2 regions of the Carnobacterium sp. CS13 genome follow, and region 1 is predicted to be linked to the other one. Evidence: a T-box and tRNA genes for the amino acid it is inferred to sense, from the RefSeq annotation. Region 1 holds a T-box; the other holds one or more tRNA genes.
What was found. A T-box is a leader RNA that pairs with one kind of tRNA and senses whether it is charged. The one in region 1 lies ahead of ileS (isoleucine--tRNA ligase), so its partner is inferred to be a tRNA-Ile.

Region 1 (3,182 bases):
GGAGCAACGCCATTAATAGCTACGCTAGTTGTAATGCTGGAGTTAAACCAACCACGGTATTGATCAGAGCCTTCCAAATACATATCAGCTGGGAAAGACAAATTAGCCCTGCCTTTCAAGACAGCTTCATGAGAAGATCCAGAGTCAAACCAAACATCCATAATATCCGTTTCTTTTGTGAAACTATTATTCGGACTTGAAGGATGAACAAAGCCTTTTGGCAATAAATCTTTTGCTTCACGCTCAAACCAAATATTAGAGCCGTATTCGCCAAACAACTTCGCTACATGATCGATTGTTTCTGGAGTAATGATTGGTTCCCCGTTTTCACCATAAAAAATCGGCAATGGTACACCCCAAGCGCGTTGACGAGAAATAACCCAATCGCCACGGTCTCTTACCATATTGTATAGACGCTGCATTCCCCATTTTTGAACCCACTCTACGCCTTCAACTGCGTTTAAAATGTCTTCACGGACTTTGTCGATAGACGCAAACCATTGAGGAGTTGCTCGGAAGATAACCGGTTTTTTTGTGCGCCAGTCATGCGGATAACTATGCATAAAGAAGCTCAAACTTAATAATGCGCCTTTTTCTTCTAGCATATCCGTGATAATCTTATTGCCTTTATCATAAAAAACGCCTTCCAGACCTGGTGCTTCATCAGTGAAACAGCCTCGGTCATCAATTGGCGATAAAACACCCAATTTATATTTTTGACCGATAATATAGTCATCGTCACCATGCCCAGGGGCTGTATGAACTAAACCAGTACCTGCGTCAAGAGTGACATGATCGCCTAAAATGACTAATGACGTCCGGTCGTATAATGGATGCTGAGCCGTCATGAATTCCATATCTTTTCCTTTTAATTCGCTGATGACTTCAACTTGTTTCCAACCAATTTCTTCTGCAACAGTTTCAACTAACTCTTTTGCTAAAACATATTTTTTGCCATCTGCTACGACCACAGCGTATTCGTATTCTGGGTGAACTGCGATTCCTAAGTTAGATGGAATTGTCCAAGGCGTTGTAGTCCAGATGACTAGAGAAGTAGCTTCGTCGATCAAACCTTTGCCATCAACTATTTTAAAAGCAACATAAATACTAGGTGATTTTACATCTTTGTATTCAATTTCCGCTTCGGCTAAAGCTGACTCACTAGACGGTGACCAATAAATAGGTTTCAGCCCTTTGTAAATATAGCCTTTTTCGGCCATTTTTCCAAAAACACGGATTTGAGCTTCTTCATAATCTGGTGTCAAAGTAACATAAGGATGGTCCCATTCCCCTGCAACTCCTAAACGTTTAAAGTCTTCACGTTGTTTGTTGATTTGTTCCCATGCATATTGTTCACATAGTTTACGAAACTCTGCGACAGACATTTCTTTACGTTTAACTCCTTTATTCGTTAACGCTTGTTCAATTGGCAGTCCATGTGTATCCCACCCAGGAACATACGGAGAACGGAATCCTGACATGGATTTATAACGAATAATAATATCTTTACTGATTTTGTTTAAAGCATGTCCAATATGGATGTTCCCATTAGCGTATGGAGGGCCATCGTGGAGAATAAATGTAGGCTTAGTTTCATTTAATTTTTGACGTTGCTCATAAACGTCTGCTTCTGCCCAATCTTTTTGCCATTCCATTTCGCGTACAGGTAAGTTTCCACGCATTGGAAAAGAAGTTTTTCCCAACTGCAATGTCTCTTTCATTTTCATTAGTTCATTCCTCCATCTTTAATCTGGTGCTTATTTTATTAGCGTACTGCTTTGGCCTTTAAATTGCAAATTCATTGTACAAAAAAAAGACTCCACCCCTCAAAGGGACGAAATCTCGTGGTACCACCCAAGTTCAGAAAACAAAACGTTTTCTCTCAAGTAATTGTTAACGGAAATCAACCGGCTGATTTTACTAATACATTCAAATCAACACTCCTGGGGGATCTGACACTAAAAAGGGCCTGTTAGACTTTCACCATCTTCTAACTCGCTAAAAAGGTTTTTTAATGCTTTCTGTCCCATTCATCGTTTTATGCTTTTGGCAATTCAATTGCAGGCAACGTGCCTTCTGTTTGTTCTTCTTGTTCTTCAGATTCTGCTTCTTTTGCCGAAGTACCTTCATCCGTTGTTTCAGTAGATACGTCAGTTTCTGTCTTTTCCTCTTTAAGATCTTCGTCATCAACTTCTGTTGCTTGGATATCAGAAAGCATTTCTTTCAATGTTGGGAGTTCTAATGCTTCTTCTTGTGAAGGTTTCAGAATATCTTCCCATTCTTCATTCTTGACCATTTCCAATTGTGATTCGATCATCAACTGTAACCGTTGTTTAAAGACTCTGCTTTGTCTTCTCAACTCATCTGTTTCAGTCGTGATTTTTTTCGCTTTGGCAACAGCTTCATCTAATAAACGATCTGCGTTCTTTTCTGCTTCTAAACTAATCAATTCTGCTTCTTTAGCAGCATTCTCTTTCAAGCGATCTGCAGCATCTTGAGCTACAATGATCGATTTGTTTAATGCATCTTGTAAATTATTGTAATGAGTCACTTTTTCTTCAGAAAATTTTAAATTCTTTTCCAATTCGCGGTTTTCTTTCAATACCATTTCATAATCTTTAATGATTTGGTCTAAATAATCATTTACTTCATCTTGGTCATATCCACGCATCTTGACTGGGAACTCTTTGTTATGTATATCTAAGGGAGTTAACACCATCTAAGACACCTCCATCATCTGAATTGATTGTACTCTTAAGCTTTTAATTAAACGATTTACTATTAGAATACCTAAACAAGGCTATTTATGCAAGACCCCAAATTGTATCCGCCATTTATCCTTTTTAGTTTTTCCTTCGATTTCTTGGATTTGAAGCCTTCCAAAGCCACGTACAGAAACAATATCTAGTAATCCTAATTCAAAATCAGGCCGCGTTATTTCTGCCCAATTTAATTTTATTTTACCTGACTCAACCATTTGTTTAGCACGTTGTCTAGAGATATTAAACAATGTAGCAATAACTGTGTCTAGCCGCATAGAAGAAACCGTTTCTTGTACTACAGTCCAGCTGTCGATCGGCAGCAGCATATCTAAATAGGTTTTCTCTTCAATACGCACTGAAACATTGCCTATTTTGTCCACTTGATTTAATACGAAACTCTTCATGCTGTCTTCAACAAAA
Region 2 (3,182 bases), 280 kb from region 1:
CGGTGTCTTAACCACTTGACCAACGGGCCTTATGTACAAAAATGTAATTTTTTATTTAATGGGCCTAAATGGACTCGAACCATCGACCTCACGCTTATCAGGCGTGCGCTCTAACCAGCTGAGCTATAGGCCCATAAAAAAAAAGCGGGTGACGAGAATCGAACTCGCATCAACAGCTTGGAAGGCTGTGGTTTTACCACTAAACTACACCCGCATAAATAATGGCCCGGGACAGAATCGAACTGCCGACACCTTGAGCTTCAATCAAGTGCTCTACCAACTGAGCTACCGGGCCATAGTATTCAATTAACGGTCTCGACGGGAATCGAACCCGCGATCTTCTGCGTGACAGGCAGACATGTTAACCCCTACACCACGAGACCTTTTTGCATTGTACTATTTATTTATCATATATGTTCTATGATAATAATTGCGGGGACAGGATTTGAACCTGTGACCTTCGGGTTATGAGCCCGACGAGCTGCCAACTGCTCCACCCCGCGATAATAAGAATAAAAAATGAAGATAAGGAGGATAAGAGATTCGAACTCTTGCGTGCTTTTACACACCTGACGGTTTTCAAGACCGTTCCCTTCAGCCAGACTTGGGTAATCCTCCATAATTCCAACTGTTATAACAACTTACTGCATTCAATTATAAGCAATTCATTGCTATGACCCGTACGGGATTCGAACCCGTGATACCGCCGTGAAAGGGCGGTGTCTTAACCACTTGACCAACGGGCCTTGTTTCAAATATTAAAAACGGAGAAGGAGGGATTCGAACCCTCGCGCCGCGTTAGCGACCTACACCCTTAGCAGGGGCGCCTCTTGAGCCTCTTGAGTACTTCCCCAAATCCAATAACTAAAATATATATTTCAATGGGCCTAAATGGACTCGAACCATCGACCTCACGCTTATCAGGCGTGCGCTCTAACCAGCTGAGCTATAGGCCCATAAAAAAAGCGGGTGACGAGAATCGAACTCGCATCAACAGCTTGGAAGGCTGTGGTTTTACCACTAAACTACACCCGCAAAAACGGTCTCGACGGGAATCGAACCCGCGATCTTCTGCGTGACAGGCAGACATGTTAACCCCTACACCACGAGACCTTTTTTTGCATTGTACTATTTATTTATCATATGCGTTCTATGATAATAATTGCGGGGACAGGATTTGAACCTGTGACCTTCGGGTTATGAGCCCGACGAGCTGCCAACTGCTCCACCCCGCGATAATAAGAATAAAAAATGAAGATAAGGAGGATAAGAGATTCGAACTCTTGCGTGCTTTTACACACCTGACGGTTTTCAAGACCGTTCCCTTCAGCCAGACTTGGGTAATCCTCCGTTATAATGTATACAAGGTAATCAATCATAAAAGATACGACTAATGGACCTTGCAGGACTCGAACCTGCGACCGGACGGTTATGAGCCGTCTGCTCTAACCAACTGAGCTAAAGGTCCAAGCTCTTTCAATTGTAATAGCGGCGAAGGGGATCGAACCCCCGACCTCCCGGGTATGAACCGGACGCTCTAGCCAGCTGAGCTACACCGCCAAAATATCTAATAATTAAAAACTTAAAAGTGGAGCCTAGCGGGATCGAACCGCTGACCTCCTGCGTGCAAGGCAGGCGCTCTCCCAGCTGAGCTAAGGCCCCAACATTTTAAATCGGGAAGACAGGATTCGAACCTGCGACCCCTTGGTCCCAAACCAAGTGCTCTACCAAGCTGAGCTACTTCCCGTATGTTGAAATCTGGTATTTCCATTCTTGATTATGTAAAATGGAATGCACCCAAGAGGAGTCGAACCTCTAACCGCCTGATTCGTAGTCAGGTACTCTATCCAATTGAGCTATGGGTGCTGAATAATGGTGCCGAGGGCCGGAATCGAACCGGCACGGTGATCACTCACCGCAGGATTTTAAGTCCTGTGCGTCTACCTGTTCCGCCACCCCGGCATTTAGAACAAGCAATGATTTTTTCAAATCTTGCTTACTAGTTGGTCTAGTAAGCGGAAGACGGGGTTCGAACCCGCGACCTCCACCTTGGCAAGGTGGCGTTCTACCACTGAACTACTTCCGCAAATGGTGCCGGCTAAAGGAGTTGAACCCTCGACCCTCTGATTACAAATCAGATGCTCTACCAACTGAGCTAAGCCGGCTAATACAGTAAAAAGAATAAATGGTGCGGGTGAAGGGACTTGAACCCCCACGTCTCTCGACGCTAGATCCTAAATCTAGTGCGTCTGCCAATTCCGCCACACCCGCTAAGCGTAGCATAACTATCCATCATAGATGTTTAGTTATGAGTCATGCAGGATTCGAACCTGCGACCCTCTGATTAAAAGTCAGATGCTCTACCAACTGAGCTAATGACTCATGGTGGAGGTTAACGGGATCGAACCGCTGACCCTCTGCTTGTAAGGCAGATGCTCTCCCAGCTGAGCTAAACCTCCATGGGATAAATTAAATTTAATGAATCAATGCGCGGCAGCGTCCTACTCTCACAAAGGGAAACCCTTCACTACCATCGGCGCTAAGAAGCTTAACTGCTGTGTTCGGCATGGGAACAGGTGTGACCTTCTTGCCGTCACCACCGCACATTTTTTCATCAAGAGAACGGTGTTCTCTCAAAACTGGATAGTGTTTTTCTCTTGCAACATCGTGTCGAAACCAAGACACCGTTTAAAAAATTGGTTAAGTCCTCGACCGATTAGTATTGGTCCGCTCCATACATCGCTGTACTTCCACTTCCAACCTATCTACCTGATCATCTCTCAGGGGTCTTACTCACTTACGTGATGGGAAATCTCATCTTGAGGGGGGCTTCACGCTTAGATGCTTTCAGCGTTTATCCCGTCCACACATAGCTACCCAGCGATGCTCTTGGCAGAACAACTGGTACACCAGCGGTGTGTCCATCCCGGTCCTCTCGTACTAAGGACAGCTCCTCTCAAATTTCCTGCGCCCGCGACGGATAGGGACCGAACTGTCTCACGACGTTCTGAACCCAGCTCGCGTACCGCTTTAATGGGCGAACAGCCCAACCCTTGGGACCGACTACAGCCCCAGGATGCGATGAGCCGACATCGAGGTGCCAAACCTCCCCGTCGATGTGGACTCTTGGGGGAGATAAGCCTGTTATCCCCAGGGTAGCTTTTATCCGTTGAGCGATGGCC

Region 2: it encodes a tRNA-Ile, which carries the amino acid that the T-box ahead of ileS (isoleucine--tRNA ligase) is inferred to sense. The anticodon was not compared.

The regions. Positions count from the first base shown of each region.
Region 1 is NZ_CP067364.1:842,931-846,112, reverse strand. It holds gene ileS (isoleucine--tRNA ligase) at 1-1,727, opposite strand, end outside; T-box leader at 1,828-2,043, opposite strand; gene JHE06_RS04050 (DivIVA domain-containing protein) at 2,039-2,719, opposite strand; gene JHE06_RS04045 (YlmH family RNA-binding protein) at 2,801-3,182, opposite strand, start outside.
Region 2 is NZ_CP067364.1:563,328-566,509, reverse strand. It holds tRNA gene JHE06_RS02845 (tRNA-Glu) at 1-29, opposite strand, end outside; tRNA gene JHE06_RS02840 (tRNA-Ile) at 60-133, opposite strand; tRNA gene JHE06_RS02835 (tRNA-Gly) at 144-214, opposite strand; tRNA gene JHE06_RS02830 (tRNA-Phe) at 223-295, opposite strand; tRNA gene JHE06_RS02825 (tRNA-Asp) at 311-383, opposite strand; tRNA gene JHE06_RS02820 (tRNA-Met) at 431-503, opposite strand; tRNA gene JHE06_RS02815 (tRNA-Ser) at 529-618, opposite strand; tRNA gene JHE06_RS02810 (tRNA-Glu) at 675-746, opposite strand; tRNA gene JHE06_RS02805 (tRNA-Ser) at 766-853, opposite strand; tRNA gene JHE06_RS02800 (tRNA-Ile) at 883-956, opposite strand; tRNA gene JHE06_RS02795 (tRNA-Gly) at 965-1,035, opposite strand; tRNA gene JHE06_RS02790 (tRNA-Asp) at 1,041-1,113, opposite strand; tRNA gene JHE06_RS02785 (tRNA-Met) at 1,163-1,235, opposite strand; tRNA gene JHE06_RS02780 (tRNA-Ser) at 1,261-1,350, opposite strand; tRNA gene JHE06_RS02775 (tRNA-Ile) at 1,395-1,468, opposite strand; tRNA gene JHE06_RS02770 (tRNA-Met) at 1,487-1,560, opposite strand; tRNA gene JHE06_RS02765 (tRNA-Ala) at 1,590-1,662, opposite strand; tRNA gene JHE06_RS02760 (tRNA-Pro) at 1,674-1,747, opposite strand; tRNA gene JHE06_RS02755 (tRNA-Arg) at 1,793-1,866, opposite strand; tRNA gene JHE06_RS02750 (tRNA-Leu) at 1,874-1,962, opposite strand; tRNA gene JHE06_RS02745 (tRNA-Gly) at 2,015-2,086, opposite strand; tRNA gene JHE06_RS02740 (tRNA-Thr) at 2,090-2,165, opposite strand; tRNA gene JHE06_RS02735 (tRNA-Leu) at 2,187-2,271, opposite strand; tRNA gene JHE06_RS02730 (tRNA-Lys) at 2,310-2,382, opposite strand; tRNA gene JHE06_RS02725 (tRNA-Val) at 2,384-2,459, opposite strand; rRNA gene rrf (5S ribosomal RNA) at 2,489-2,604, opposite strand; rRNA gene JHE06_RS02715 (23S ribosomal RNA) at 2,697-3,182, opposite strand, start outside.